2 regions of the Stenotrophomonas sp. T8 genome follow, and region 2 is predicted to be linked to the other one. Evidence: riboswitches for the same ligand, from Rfam matches in the RefSeq annotation. Region 2 holds a riboswitch; the other holds the start of a gene.
The links. Region 2 has a riboswitch for glycine ahead of ACSDHM_RS16830 (trimeric intracellular cation channel family protein). Riboswitches for the same ligand answer to the same signal wherever they lie in the genome.
Positions count from the first base shown of each region.

Region 1: it holds a riboswitch for glycine, as region 2 does, so the genes downstream of both, gcvP (aminomethyl-transferring glycine dehydrogenase) here and ACSDHM_RS16830 (trimeric intracellular cation channel family protein) in region 2, are expected to answer to the same signal.

Region 1 covers NZ_CP195329.1:2,895,720-2,903,396, reverse strand. The annotation lists gene gcvP (aminomethyl-transferring glycine dehydrogenase) at 1-2,436, opposite strand, end outside; glycine riboswitch at 2,499-2,601, opposite strand; gene ACSDHM_RS13610 (multidrug effflux MFS transporter) at 2,901-4,127, shown strand; gene ACSDHM_RS13605 (siderophore-interacting protein) at 4,269-5,165, shown strand; gene ACSDHM_RS13600 (hypothetical protein) at 5,234-5,626, shown strand; gene ACSDHM_RS13595 (M2 family metallopeptidase) at 5,709-7,673, opposite strand.
Region 2 covers NZ_CP195329.1:3,620,052-3,627,728, reverse strand. The annotation lists gene ACSDHM_RS16850 (MarR family winged helix-turn-helix transcriptional regulator) at 1-432, shown strand, start outside; gene ACSDHM_RS16845 (DNA alkylation repair protein) at 429-1,169, shown strand; gene ACSDHM_RS16840 (hypothetical protein) at 1,355-1,612, shown strand; gene ACSDHM_RS16835 (3-deoxy-7-phosphoheptulonate synthase) at 1,908-2,981, shown strand; gene ACSDHM_RS16830 (trimeric intracellular cation channel family protein) at 3,188-3,805, opposite strand; glycine riboswitch at 3,890-3,993, opposite strand; glycine riboswitch at 4,007-4,096, opposite strand; gene ACSDHM_RS16825 (GIY-YIG nuclease family protein) at 4,137-4,400, shown strand; gene ACSDHM_RS16820 (nuclear transport factor 2 family protein) at 4,545-4,976, shown strand; gene ACSDHM_RS16815 (hypothetical protein) at 4,980-5,432, shown strand; gene ACSDHM_RS16810 (NAD(P)/FAD-dependent oxidoreductase) at 5,513-6,793, opposite strand; gene ACSDHM_RS16805 (NYN domain-containing protein) at 6,917-7,677, shown strand, end outside.

The DNA.
Region 1 (7,677 bases), 720 kb from region 2:
CTCCAGCGGGCGCACGTCCAGGATGCACTCGTGCGCCACCAGGCCGTTACGGCCGGTGTACAGGGTCTTGAAGTGCGGAGCCAGGCGCTTGGCGATGTAGTTGGCGTTGAGCTGCGCGACCTGGGTGGCCTTGCGCAGGCCTTCGCGGCCCATCATCGCGATGTACATCCAGCTGATCGGCAGGATCGAAGCACTGCCGAAGCTGGCCGCGCTGACCATGCCGACCGGGCCGTTGTCACCCAGCTTGCCCGGCAGGAACGGGGCCAGGTGCTCCTTGACCGCGCATGGGCCCACGCCCGGGCCACCACCGCCGTGCGGGATGCAGAAGGTCTTGTGCAGGTTCAGGTGCGAAACGTCCGAACCCCACTTGCCCGGCTTGGCCACGCCGACCAGGGCGTTCATGTTGGCGCCGTCGGTGTACACCTGGCCGCCGTGCTTGTGGATGATCTCGCAGATCTCGACCACCTCTTCCTCGAACACGCCGTGCGTGGACGGGTAGGTCATCATGATCGCGGCCAGGCGGTCGCTGTACTTCTCGGCGTTGAGGCGGATGTCCTCGACGTCGACGTTGCCGTTGGCATCGGTCTTGGTCACCACGACCTTCATGCCGCACATCTGCGCCGAGGCCGGGTTGGTGCCGTGTGCCGAGTCCGGGATCAGGCAGATGTCGCGGTGGCCTTCGCCGCGCGAGCGGTGGTAGGCACGGATCGCCAGCAGGCCGGCGTACTCGCCCTGCGCGCCGGAGTTCGGCTGCAGGCTGACCGCGTCGTAGCCGGTGCATTCGACCAGCATCGCTTCCAGCGTGTCGATCAGTTCCTTGTAGCCCAGCGCCTGGTCGGCCGGCACCAGCGGGTGGATCTGCGAGAACTCCGGCCAGGTCACCGGGATCATCTCGGCGGTGGCGTTGAGCTTCATGGTGCACGAGCCCAGCGGGATCATCGTGCGGTCCATCGCCAGGTCCTTGTCGGCCAGCGAACGCAGGTAGCGCAGCAGTTCGTGCTCGCTGTGGTGGGTGTTGAACACCGGGTGGGTCAGGAACGCGGACTGGCGCAGCAGGCCGGCCGGCAGCGCGTCGGCGGTGCTGGCGTCCAGCGCCTCGACGTCAGCCTGCGCGCCGAACACGGTGGCCAGCGCGACCACGTCGGCGCGGGTGGCGGTCTCGTCCAGGCTGATGCCGACCGAGTCGCTGTCGATCGCGCGCAGGTTGTAACCGGCGGCGCGTGCCTTGGCGTGGATCTCATCGGCATGCACGCCGGTGATGTGCAGGGTGTCGAAGAAGTCGCCACCGACCTGCACGCCGGCGTTGCGCAGTGCCGCAGCCAGGATCGAAGCCAGGCGGTGGGTGCGCCGGGCGATGCGGGTCAGGCCTTCCGGACCGTGGTAGACCGCATACATCGAGGCCATCACCGCCAGCAGCACCTGTGCGGTACAGATGTTCGACGTCGCCTTCTCGCGGCGGATGTGCTGCTCACGGGTCTGCAGGGTCAGGCGATAGGCCGGGTTGCCCTGGGCATCGATGGAGACACCGATCAGGCGGCCCGGCATCGAGCGCTTGTAGGCGTCACGGCAGGCCATGAACGCGGCGTGCGGGCCGCCGAAGCCGAACGGCACGCCGAAACGCTGGCTGTTGCCGACCACGATGTCCGCGCCCCATTCGCCCGGTGCGGCCAGCAGGGTCAGCGCCAGCAGGTCGGTGGCCACGGCCACCAAGCCGCCGCGTGCGTGCACGGCCTCGACCAGGGCCTTGTAATCGCCGATCTGGCCGAAGGTGTCCGGGTACTGCAGCAGCAGGCCGAAGGCTTCCGCTTCCAGTGCTTCGGCGGGGGTGCCGACGCGCAGCACGATGCCCATCGGTTCTGCGCGGGTGCGCAGCAGTTCCAGGGTCTGCGGGTGCACGGCGTCGTGCACGAAGAAGGTGTCCGACTTCGACTTGGCCGAACGCTTGGCCAGGGTCATCGCTTCGGCGGCGGCAGTGGCTTCGTCCAGCAGCGAGGCGTTGGCGATCTCCATGCCGGTGAGGTCGGCGCACAGGGTCTGGAAGTTGATCAGCGCTTCCATGCGGCCCTGCGAGATCTCGGCCTGGTACGGGGTGTAAGCGGTGTACCAGGCCGGGTTTTCCAGGATGTTGCGCAGGATCACGTTCGGGGTGTGGGTACCGTAGTAGCCCTGGCCGATGAAGCTGCGCAGCACGGTGTTCTTGTCGGCGATCGCGCGGATCTTCGCCAGTGCCTGCACTTCGGTCATCGACTCCGGCAGCGCCAGCGGCGCCGGCGACTTGATCTTGGCCGGCACGATGGCATCGGTCATCGCATCCAGCGACGCGTGGCCGACGACGTCGAGCATCTGCGCGATCTCGGCATCGTTGGGGCCGATGTGGCGCTCGACGAACGCATTGTGGTGCTCGAGCTCACGCAGGGAAGGGGTGTTCTGGGACATGGCGAAGGATCCGTCAGGAAAGGGCACACGCACGGGCACAAGCCGCCGGTCGGCGGTCTGCGGGGCGCCCCTCTGTCCTTTTGCCTGAGAGTTTGGAAGCGCGGAAAACCGCAGCTTCGTGCCCCTTCGGCGCCGGATCGAACCGGTCTCTCCAGAGTTCTGTTACGGGTGGTATCGGGCCTGAGCGATTACGGGCGTTGCGCCTTCGGCAGCGGTGTTCCGCTTCTCCCACCGTGTTGCCCGCCGATTATAGCCCGTTGCGGGCCCGCTGGCCGTCTACGGGCCTGGCCGCTGCGCCTGAATGGCCGATGGCCCGGACGTGCGTTTTGTGCATCGCTGCATGGCATCAGGCGCAATCCCCACCTATGATGGCCAGATACCCGAATTCATCTGGCGCCCTCCCTGCAGACAGGGACCGGCGCCCGCCGTGCGTGCCGCGCATGGCCCTGCCGGACGCCTTTCCCATGACCGCCGCTGTTGCTCCCTCCACCCGCCGCATGGCCCTGCTGCTTGCCGGCCTGGCCATGTTCGGCCCGTTCTCGATCGACACCATCTTCCCGGCCTTCCCGCAGCTGGCCCAGCGCCTGGCGGTGGACGAGGTGGCGGTGCAGCAGACCATCAGCGTCTACCTGCTGTTCTACGGCCTGATGAGCCTGGCGCACGGTCCGCTGTCCGACGCCTGGGGCCGCAAGCGGGTGATCCTCGGTGGCCTGGTGGTGTTCGTCGGCGCCTCGGTGGGCTGCGCACTGTCCACCGACCTGACCACGCTGCTGGCGTTCCGTGCGCTGCAGGGCCTGTCGGCGGGTGTCGGCATGATCGTCGGCCGCGCGGTGATCCGCGATCTGTACCACGGCCATGACGCGCAGCGGCTGATGAGCCAGGTGTCCATGCTGTTCGGCATCGCCCCGGCCATCGCGCCGATCATCGGTGGCTGGATCCTGCTCAGTGGCGCGGGGTGGCCGCTGATCTTCTGGTTCCTGGTGGTGTTCGGGCTGGTCCTGCTGGCGGCCACTGCACGCTACCTGCCCGAGACCCATCCCGTCGAAGCGCGCGTGCCGTTGTCGCCGCGCGTGCTGCTGCGTGATTACGTGCGCATCGGTTTCAATCCACGCTTCCTGCGCCTGGCGCTGGCCGGCAGCATCGGCTTTGGTGGAATCTTCCTGTACATCTCCTCGGCGCCGGTGTTCGTGATGCAGCACCTGCACCTGGGCGAGGGCGGTTTCGCCTGGTTGTTCATCCCGACCATCGGCGGCATGACCACCGGCTCATTCCTGTCCGGGCGCATGGCCGGGCACACCACGCCCACCCGCCAGGTCTCCATTGGTTTCGGCCTGTGCGCATTGTCAGTGCTGTTGAACGTTGGCTACGTGGTGCTGTCGCCACAGTTCGTGCTGCCATGGGCGGTACTGCCGATCTTCCTGGGTGGCATGGGCATGGCGCTGATCTTCCCGATCCTGGCGCTGGCGGTGCTGGACATGTACCCGCATCAGCGCGGCCTGGCCTCGTCGCTGCAGGCCTTCGTGCAGCTGATGATCAGCACCGTGGTGGCCGGCGTGGTGTCACCACTGCTGAGCGGCAGCCCGCTGCACCTGGCACTGGGCCAGGCGGCGTTCTTCGGCGCCGGTTTCGTGTTCTGGTACTGGGAACACCAGCGCGAGCGCGCGGCGCAGGCAGCCTGCACGGGTCACTGAGCAGCGCGCAGGGGTAGGGTGGGCCGCGATGCCCGAAACACTTGCGGCAGGGAACGGCCGGACTAGGCTGGGCATTCCAGCCAGCCGGTGCGTGGGTGCACGACAGCCAGCCGACCCAATGTCGTTGCATGAGGTTTCGCCATGGCTGCGCAGCAGACCTACCGCCTGTTCGAGGTGGCGCTGAAGGAGCGCCGCGTTCTTTCCCCTTCCCTGGACCGCATGGTGTTCACCGGCGCCGACGTGGCGCGGATGAAGACCGAAGGCCCGGACCAGCGCATCAAGGTATTCTTCCCCTTGCCCGGGCAGGACCTGCCACAGGTGCCCAGCGGCGAGGACTGGTATCCCCGCTACCGGGCGCTGCCGGACGATCAGCGCCCGCCGATGCGCACCTATACCATCCGCCAGCTGCGTGCAGAGCTGGGCGAAGTCGATGTTGATTTCGTGCTGCATGGCGAGACCGGGCCGGCCTCGCGCTGGGCCATCCATGCACGCCCCGGCGACCGTGTGGTGTTGCTGGCTCCCGATGCCGACTGTGCCGACAGCAGCGAAGGTTGGGAATGGAAGCCGCCGGCCGGCGTCGGCCAGGTGCTGCTGGTGGCCGATGAAACCGCGTTACCGGCGGTGGCCGGCATTCTTGAGGAACTGGCGGCCATGGTGGATCCGCCGCGTACGCTGGCGCTGCTGGAAGTGGCGCAGGCCGGCGACGCGGTGCCGCTGAAGGCGCCGGCCACGGCCGAGCTGGTCTGGCTGCCGCGCGGACAGGCGGCTTACGGGGCGCCCCTGCTGCAAGCGGTGCAGGCGCGGCTTGCGGCGGCTTCCAGCGTGGTTGCCGGCGATGAGCTGGAGGAGATCGATGTCGATGCCCAGATCCTCTGGGAGCAGGCCGATGCCAGCGTGGCCGGGCCGCTGTATGCCTGGGTGGCAGGCGAGGCGGCGGCGGTGATGGCGATCCGTCGCCATCTGGTCCGCGACTGCGGGCTGGATCGCCGCGCGATCAGCTTCATGGGCTACTGGCGGCACGGCAAAGTGCTGGATTGAGGGGGTGTGAAGCGGCGTGGCGGGTGGGGTGCGCTATCCTTGCGCCCCCCTCGCAGCGGTATTGCACCATGTCCACCAGCTCCAAGACCCGCCGCGACCAGCGCCGTCGCCAGGAAAAGCAGGCCGCCAACAAGGCCGCTGCCCAGGCCTCGCCGGTGGAGCCGCATGCCGAACTGCGCGACGCGCAGCGCACCCTGCTGGCCGGTGTCGTGCGCCGCGACGGCGAATGGGTGCTGGGCATGGACGGCCGTATCGCCGGCCACAGTGACTCCGCCGCACAGGTACTGGCGCTGATCATGCAGGCCGGTGAACTGCACGAGCGCAACGGCACGCCGGTGCGCCTGATGTACTCCGATGCGCTGCGCGACGCCGCGCACGCCGAAGCGAAAGAGAAGGGCCAGACCTTCGAGGAATTCAAGGCGGAACTGGCCGCGGCGATGGCGGCGAAGAAGGACAGCTGATCGCGCCGAATCTGTAGAGCCGAGCATGGCTCGGCTCTACAACACGGAAAAGGGGCGGATCCTTGCGGATCCGCCCCTTTTCTCATTTCGCCGCCGGGGCCGCGTTGGCCTGCCAGCCACACATCTGGCCTTCGTTCTGCTGCTTCAGCCACTCGTTGACCGGAGTGAAGTACTCGATCATCGGGCCGGCATCGAGCTTGTCGGTGCCGGTCAGCTCCTTCAGCGTGGCCTGCCACGGCTGGCTGGCACCCTTGCTCAGCATCGCCCAGTATTTCTGGCCGGCTTCCTTGTTGCCGTAGAAGGTGCACTCGTGCAGCGGGCCCTTGTAGCCGGCTGCATCGCACAGGCCCTTGTAGAACTGGAACTGCAGGATGCGGGCCAGGAAGTAGCGGGTGTAGGGGGTGTTGCCCGGCACGTGGTACTTCGCGCCCGGATCGAAGAATTCCTCGCCACGGGGGCTGGCCGGGGCCACGCCCTGGTACCTGGCCTTCAGGTCCCACCACGCCTTGTTGTAGTTGTCGGCGGTGATCGAACCATCGAACACGCCCCAGCGCCAGCGGTCGATCATCAGCCCGAACGGCAGGAACGACACGCCCGACAGCGCCATGCGCATCTGGTTGTTGATGACCGCTTCGCGGCTCTCGGTCGGTGCATCGACCAGGCCGATCGAGCTGAGGTACTTGGGCGTCATCGCCAGCACGATGGTGTCGCCGATCGCCTCATGGAAGCCATCGTTGGCACCGCCCTGGAACAGCGGCGGCAGCGGGTTGTAGGCCAGGTCGTAATAGATATGGCCCAGCTCGTGGTAGATGGTGGTGAAGTTCTCTTCGTTCGGCTTGATGCACATCTTGGTGCGCACATCGCCTTCCATGTTCATGTCCCAGGCGCTGGCGTGGCAGACCACATCGCGGTCGTCGGGCTTGATGAACTGGGTGCGTTCCCAGTACGACTGCGGCAGCGACGGCATGCCCAGCGACACATAGAAGTCCTGTGCGCGTTCGGTCATCTGCTTGGCGGTACGCAGTTCGGCTTCGCGCTGGGCCTTGTACTGCGCCGCCACGTTGGCGTCCTTGCCGGCCTTGGCCAGCGCCGCGCTCAGGTTGGCCTGGTACTGCTTTTCCAGTGCAGCGGTGATGTCCAGGCTGCCGGCACCCGGGTACGGTTCCAGCTGGTCCCACAGGTTCGACCAGTCCTGCTGCCACATGTTGCCCAGCAGGTGCGCGGCAATCAGGCCGTTGCCCACTTCGGCCTTGTCCTTGCCGTAGGTCTTGTCCAGCTTGCCGCGTGCATAGCAGTGCAGCTGCTCGTACATCGGCTTGACCTGTTCCCAGAGCCGGTCGGTTTCCGGGCCGATCTGCTCCGGCGGCATGTCGTAGCCGCTGCGCCACATCTGGCCGGCGTCGGCAAAGCCCATGCCCTTGGCGCCTTCGTTCACCAGGCCGACGAACTTCTGGTAGTCGCCGCGCATGCTCTTGGTGGTGCTGTGCCAGCCCTGCCAGGCGTCGAGCTGCTTGTCATAGTCGCGGCTGCGCGCCAGCACCTGTTCCAGCTCGCCCAGCTGGCGGCAGGAGTTCGGATCATTGGCATCGGTGCAGTACTTGCCGGCACCGTAGCTGCCTTCCATGCGCGTGGCGATCTGGGTCAGCTCGGCCAGCTTGGCCGGGTCGCGCGGTGCAGGCATCGAGGACATCAGCTTCAGCAGGTGGATCGCGCGCTTGCTGTCCTCGCTCATCGGCTTGCCGTCGAACTTGGCGGCCTGTTCGATCCAGCTGTTGAGCTGCGTCAGCGAACGCTCGTTGGCCTTGGCCGCAATGCGTTCCGAATCACCGTTGATGTAGGTGGAGGACAGCCACTGCGCCGAGGTCATCTCCGGGTAAGCGGCCTTGAATTCGGCATTGATGCGGGCCACGAACTGGTCGGCGGTTTCACCGGCCGGAGCGCTGCTGCTGGCGGTATCGGTGCCTGGGGCAGCTTCCTTCTTGCAGGCGGCCAGGGCCAGCGTGGCGGCGGCGATTGCCGAGGCCAGCAGGAGATGACGGTGTTTCACGGGC
Region 2 (7,677 bases):
CTGCGCCTGTGCTTCCAGCTGCTCTCGTTGTCCTCGTCGATCGATCGCGACTGCGCTGCACGGTTGGCACCGCACGGGCTCAGCGAGGGTCGCTTCATCGTGCTGTTCCTGCTGCACGGGGCCGGCGGCGCACTGGCGCCGCACGCGCTGGCCGAGCGCGCTGGCGTGACCCGGGCCACCATCAGCGGCCTGCTCGATGGCCTGCAGCGCGAAGGCCTGCTGCAGCGTCGCAGCGATGACGAGGATGGCCGTCGTCTGCAGATCGTGTTGACCGCACCGGGCAAGCGTTTGGCCGAGTCGCTGTTCGAGCGGCACACTCAATGGATCAGCGGCCTGTTCAACGGCCTGGATGCTGATGAACGGCAGCAGCTGTCACAACTGCTGCACAAGGTCTGGCAGCACACGGACACCGGGCGGGAAGCCGCCGCATGAGCACGCCCATTCCCGCGGAACGGCTGCGTGCACTCAACAGCGGTGGTGCCGCTGCCACGCATCTGGCCGAATGCCTGGCAGTGGATTTCGCCGCGCTGTTGCAGGGGGTGGCACCTGTGCTCGAGCCGGAAGCGCTGCAACGTATGCGCGACGCCTCCGGCAAGGGCATCACCCAGCGCATGGCGCTGGCGGCGCGGTTGCTGCACGAAGCCGGCCAGGGTGATCCCGCGCACTGGCAGGCACACGCATCAGACACCGTGCGTGGCTGGGCCTGCTACCTGATTGGCAGCGATGCCGGCGCGGCGCTGCCGGCCAAGCTGCGGGCGATGCGTCCGCTGGCTGACGACCCGCACTTCGGCGTGCGCGAATGGGCATGGCTGGCGCTGCGCAGCGACATCGTTGCCGCACCGTTGCAGGCGCTTGAGTACCTGCAGGTGTGGACGCAGGAAGCATCGCCTTACCTGCGCCGCTTCGCCTGCGAAGCGCTGCGCCCACGAGGCGTGTGGTCCACGCATATCGCGCTGTTCAAGCAGCATCCAGAACTCGCGTTGCCGATGCTGGAAGCAATGGCCAACGACCCGGAGCGCTACGTGCAGGACTCGGTCGGGAACTGGCTCAACGATGCCGGCAAGACTCAACCGCAGTGGCTGCGTGAGCTGTGCGCACGATGGCAACAGCAGCACCCTGGCGATGCCAATGCCTACATCCGCAAACGCGCCATGCGCTCGTTGCGGTAGTGCCGGCCGCTGGCCGGCAACCTCATCAACCTCAAGGAAGGCCTTCCATGTCCTACACCCTCATCGAGCTCTACACCGCTCTGGCCACCTTGTAACAGCGCCTCCGGAGGCGCATGGCACATGCGTCTGTCACCCGGACGCGGTAAACAGGACATTGCCCATGTCCATCCGCAGGGAAGTTGATCATGCAGAGCACGCTCCAGGTAACGCTGTACGGCCCGCAGGGCGATACGCCGGCACTGCAGCTGCCGCAGATGGAAGGGCCCTCGGTGGCCATCCCGGAAGCGGTACTGCGCCGGCTGGTGTCCGATCTCTACACCATCCGTTCCCTGCTCAATCCCGAGCAGCTGGACGCGGCCCGGCAGGAGCTGGACCGCGTGCTGGAGCGCTGGGCCGACATCCACGAAGGCCTGCTGCTGGACGTGGAAGTGCATGGCAGATGAGCGACCTTGCACGGCGGCCACCGCGTGGGCTGCGCGGTCAGGCGCATCACTGAACCGCGCGCCCAGTTGCGGATGAAACATTTTGCACTGCGCAAAAGCTGTGCTATCAATAGATCCCATGAACGCAGCCGCCACCCGCTTTTACTGGTATTACTTTCCGAAGCCACTGGCGGAGGAAGGACTGCGCTCACCCTGAAGAAAGCTTCAGACGCATTCCCGAAAGCCGCCAGCGAACCTGGCGGCTTTTTTCATGCCGCCACGCTGGGGACCCCCAACGTTCCGGAGATCTCCTGCAATGCCCCCGCACACCGACGACCTGCGTATCCGCACCATCGAACCGCTGACACCGCCCGCCCAGCTGCTGGCGATGCTGCCCTGTGACGATGAGGCTTCCGACACCGTCAGCGCCTCGCGCGCGGCCCTGCACCAGATCCTGCACGGCCGTGACGACCGCCTGGCGGTGGTGGTGGGCCCGTGCTCGATCCACGACCCGAAGGCCGCCATCGAGTACGCCCAGCGCCTGAAGCCGCTGCGCGACGCGCTGGCTGGCGAGCTGGAAATCGTCATGCGCGTGTACTTCGAGAAGCCGCGCACCACGGTGGGCTGGAAGGGCCTGATCAACGACCCGGACCTGGACGGCAGCTTCAGGATCGACAAGGGCCTGCGCGTCGCCCGTGGCCTCCTGCGCGACATCAACAAGCTCGGCCTGCCGGCCGGTGTTGAATTCCTCGATGTGATCTCGCCGCAGTACATCGCCGACCTAGTGGCATGGGGCGCGATCGGCGCACGCACCACCGAAAGCCAGGTGCATCGCGAGCTGGCTTCGGGGCTGTCGTGCCCCGTCGGCTTCAAGAACGGCACCGATGGCAACGTGAAGATCGCCGCCGACGCGGTGGGTGCGGCATCCAACCCGCATCATTTCCTGTCGGTCACCAAGCAGGGTGGCACTGCCATCGTGTCGACCACCGGCAACCCGGATTGCCATGTGATCCTGCGCGGTGGCAAGCAACCGAACTACGACGCTGGCAGCGTGGCTGAGGCCTGCCAGGTGCTGGCCAAGGCCAAGCTGCCGGCGCGCCTGATGATCGATGCCAGCCATGCCAACAGCCTGAAGAACCCCGAGAACCAGCCGAAGGTGATCGACGACATCGCCGCTCAGATGGAAGACGGCGAACAGCGCATCGTGGGCGTGATGATCGAGAGCCATCTGGTCGGGGGCCGCCAGGAACTGGTGGAAGGCCAGCCGCTGGTCTACGGGCAGAGCATCACCGATGGCTGCATCGACTGGGACACCACCGTGACCGTGCTGGAGCGACTGGCTGCGGCCGTGCGTGCCCGTCGTGAAGTGAAGGTGTCCGAAGCGGCGTGAATGAAGCCGCCTGATGGCGGCACGTGTGTGGATGGCGGCCAGCGCCTGCGGGGGTGCGGCCGCGATCAGGGCCGGCCGGAGTTGGAGACCGGCCCATCTGCACCGGCGATGCGCCTGGCGCTGCGCATGAGCGACAGCGCCAGGTACATCGCCGGGGTGGTGCAGTCGATCCGCGCCCAGCATGGAACCCCAGGCGAACGCGAACCTCAATGCACTTCGTCGTGGTACACGAACTTCGGCATTTCCCAGCGGTAGTGGATCGCCATCAGGCGCAGCGCGAAGCCGCCGCCGAGGCAGCACAGGATCGCGGTGGCGTCGGCCACGCCCCACTGCAGCAGCAACAGATACGCCGCGCCGGTCAGCAGCGCGATGATCGCGTACAGCTCCTTCTGGAAGATCAGCGGCACCTCGTTGCAGAGGATGTCGCGCAGCACGCCGCCGAACGCCCCGGTCAGCATGCCGGCGATCAGCACGATCGGCATCGCATGGCCGGCTTCGCGCGCGATCGAGCAGCCGATCAGGGTGAAGGCGATCAGGCCCAGTCCGTCGAGTACCAGGAAGGTGCGGCGGAAGTGGTGCATCCAGCGTGCCACCCAAGTGGCGATCAGCGCCGCGCATACGGTGAACCCCAGGTACTCGGGATGCTTCACCCAGCCCAGCGGGTAGTGGCCGAGCAGGATGTCGCGCAGTGATCCACCACCGAGGGCAGTGACACAGGCGATCATGACCACACCGAACAGGTCCATGCGGCGGCGGCCGGCAGACAGTGCACCGGTCATGGCTTCGGCGGAAATGGCAATCAGGTAGATGATGGACAGCAGCATGGAACAGGCTCCGGGCGCGGTGGGGCCGGCCATGCGCAACTGCCACCACTGCCTGCGCAATGACGGGATGACGATGACCGGTGCCGCTCCCGCTGTCCTTTTGCCTGAGAGTTCAGCGGCGTTGGCCGCGTGCCCCTTCGGCGGATCGTCCCGGGCATGCCCGGTGACCTCTCTCCAGCTCGGCGAGTCGAATGCATGGTTGGTGGGATTCCAGCCCACCGGCCTGAGCGATCATGGGAGCCTGCGCCTTCGGCGGGCGCCAGCGCGGCGCCTCTCTCCTGCATTCGGGCGCCAGTATATCCGCTGCAGTGCAGCACGGCATAATCCAGGCATGGCCCCTTCCGCCCGCCCGTGGTTCCTGTACCTGCTCGAATGCCGCGATGGCAGCTATTACGCCGGCATCAGCACCGACGTGGACGCGCGTTTCGCCGCCCACCAGGCCGGCAAGGGCGCGCGCTACACCCGGGCCCGGCCACCGCTGCGCGTGCTGGCCGTGCGCGAATACCCGGACCGGGCCGCCGCCTCACGCGCCGAGTGGCAACTCAAGCAGCAGCCCCGCGAACGCAAGCTGGCCTGGCTGCAGGCGCTCTTGTAGAGCCGAGCCCACGCTCGGCTGTTGTTGCTGCTGCCTGATGGTGAAGCCGAGCATGGGCTCGGCTCTACAGTAGATCCACGCCACGCGTGGATGGGCTACCCGGCCCATGCGATGATCGCCCCGCGCCCAGAGCTGGAGACCCGGATGTCCACGATCGCCCTGCTGTTCGCTCTTTCCGCAGCAACGAACCCTGCCGCCGACCCGGCCACCCTCGCGGCCATCGAAGCCACCTGCCACGACTACGTCGACGGCCAGCTGGAGGCCGACCCGCAGCGCGTCGCCCGCTCCCTGCATCCGGACCTGGCCAAGCGCGCTGTGCTCGGCGATACACCCGACGAACGCCTGGGCCTGCGCCGGATGTCGAAGGAAGAACTGGTCTCGCTGACGAAGCAGGGCGCGTTGAAGACCCCGAAGGATCAATGGGATCGTCGCTGCACGGTGCTGGACGTGACCGGCAACGCGGCCTCGGTGCGGCTGGAGACCCCCTGGTTCGTCGATTACTTCCACATGGGGCGCTTCGACCAGCGCTGGGTCATCGTCAACGCGTTGTGGTATCCAAAGCCGAAGGCACAGTGAGCGATGCGTGCCGCCGGCAAAGCATGGATCTCCGTCGTCGTGCTGGTCGCCGGCATCGCGCTGCTGCCTGGCCTGCTGTACCTGCTCGGGCTGGCATTGGCAGGCGGTCGGCCGAAGCCGGCCGACCGTGCGCCCAGTGGTGTGGCTGCGTGTAGCAGCGAGCCACGGGCGGGATACCAGCCGATGAACCCCTGGCGCTTTACCGCCCAGTTCTTCGACAAGGACGCGATGAAGAAGGTGCCTGAAGTGGAGCGGGAGGCCTTCTGGATTGCCCGGCGCTACCTGTGGCGGCAACCGCAGCGCGGCATGCTGCGCTGGCATCTCAGCAGTACCGCACTGACGATCTGGATCACCCGGCATTGGAGTGCCGCGCAGATTGCCGACACCGCGAGGAAGGAGGACTTCTGCCGGACCTGGTCGAAACGGCGGGTGCCCGGTGGCCCGATGAACCAGTAGATCCACGCCATGCGTGGAGGGTGTTGACCGGGTCAGAGCCCTTTCCTGTGGAAAGGGATCCGACCCCGTTGCGTGCAGCCCTACCGCCTCGGCCGCCGGTCATCCTGATCATCACCGAAGATGATCCGCGCACTGCGCTGGTAGCTCCAGTACGCGACTGCCCAGTTCAGCAGCACCACGATGCGGTTGCGGAAGCCGATCAGGAAGAACACGTGCGCGGCCAGCCAGAACCACCAGGCCAGCACGCCGGAAAGCTGCAGCCGGCCCAGGTGCACGATCGCGGCCATGCGGCCGATGGTGGCCAGGTTGCCGTAGTCGGCGTACTTGAACGGGCCGGGCTCGGGCTTGCCGTGCAGGCGCGCGCGGATCACCTCGGCCACGTACTTGCCCATCTGCTTGGCGGCCGGTGCCACCCCGGGTACCGGCTTGCCGTCGGCTTGGCTCAGTGCGGCCAGGTCGCCGGCCACGAACAGCTCCGGGTGACCGGGCAGGGTCAGGTCCGGTTGCACCGGCACGCGTCCGGCGCGGTCCAGTGGCACGTCCAGCGTGCGCGCCAGCGGTGAAGCGGCCACGCCGGCGGCCCAGACCACGGTGCGCGCCGGTACGAACTGTTCGCCGAGCTTGAAGCCCTGGCTGTCGATGTCGCTCACCGGGGTACCGGTCAGCACTTCCACCCCCAGCTTTTCCAGTTGGCGGCGCGCCTTCAGCGAAAGCACATCCGGGAACGAGGACAGCACGCGGCGCCCAGCCTCGACCAGCCGCACCCTGGCGCTGGCCGGGTCGATGTGGCGGAATTCGTTGCGCAGCGTGTGGCGCGCGATCTCGGCCAGGGTGCCGGCCAGTTCGACACCGGTGGGACCACCACCGACGATGGCGAAACTCAGCCACGCCGCCTTCTTCGCCGGATCCGGTTCAGCCTCGGCGCGTTCGAACGCCAGCAGCAGCTTGCGGCGCAGCGCGATGGCATCGTCCAGCGTCTTCAGGCCGGGCGCATCATCGGCCCACTGATCGTTGCCGAAGTAGGCGTGGGTGGCGCCGGTGGCCAGCAGCAGGCTGTCGTAGTCCAGCGTGCTGCCATCGGCCATGCGGATCTGCCGCGCCTGCTTGTCGATGGCCACCACTTCGCCGAGGCGGACTTCCACATTGCGCTGGTGGCCGAGGATGTGGCGCAGCGGTGCGGCGATATCCGGCGCGGACAGGCCGGCGGTGGCCACCTGGTACAACAGCGGCTGGAACAGGTGATGGTTGCGGCGATCGACCAGGGTGATGCGTATGCGCTCGCGGGCCAGGGCACGGGTGGCCCAGAGACCGGCAAAACCGCCGCCGACAACGACCAGGTGGGGAACGCGTTCGCGACTCATCGACTCACTCCAGTGGGGGCATCGGGGGAAGCGCCTGGCATCTTCGCACGGCGGCCACCTGTCACGTCAGCGCCGGCCCGGATCGGCGATACTCGGGTTCAGGCAACGGCCCGTGAGGAGCCCATGAGCGAACCGGAAAAGCGCATCGCCCTGTTGATCGACGCCGACAATGCGCCGGCCTCGAAGATCGACGAGGTCCTGGCGGAAGTCGCCCGCTACGGCGTGGCCAACGTGCGCCGTGCCTACGGCAACTGGAAGAGCCCGCGACTGAAGGGGTGGGAAGCGGTGCTGCATGAGTATGCGATCCGCCCGATCCAGCAGTTCGCCTACAGCAAGGGCAAGAACGCTTCGGACATGGCGATGGTGATCGATGCCATGGATCTGCTGTACGCGCGCAACCTTGATGGCTTCGCCATCGTCTCCAGCGATGCGGACTTCACCCCGATGGTGATGCGCCTGCTGACCGATGGCGTGAAGGTATATGGCTTCGGCGAGAAGAAGACGCCCGAGCCATTCGTCAATGCGTGCTCGAAGTTCACCTACCTGGAGGCACTGGGCCAGACCCATGCCAGCGTGCCGGATGCCGAACAGGCGTCCAGCGAGCAGGCCTCGAACGAGCCGGTGGCCAACGACGATGCCCGGCCACGCAAGAGCGGTGCGGAAATGCGCAGTGACACCCGGCTGGTGAAGATGCTGCGCCGTGCGGTGTCCGCGGCCGAGGGTGAGGATGGCTGGTCGCACCTCGGCCCGGTCGGCAGCCAGATCGGCAACCAGGCTTCGTTCGATCCGCGCAACTATGGCTACGGCAAGCTCAGCGACCTGCTGGCGGCGATCGGCCTGTTCGAGCTGAAGAAGGATGGCAAGTCCTCCTACGTGCGCGCGCT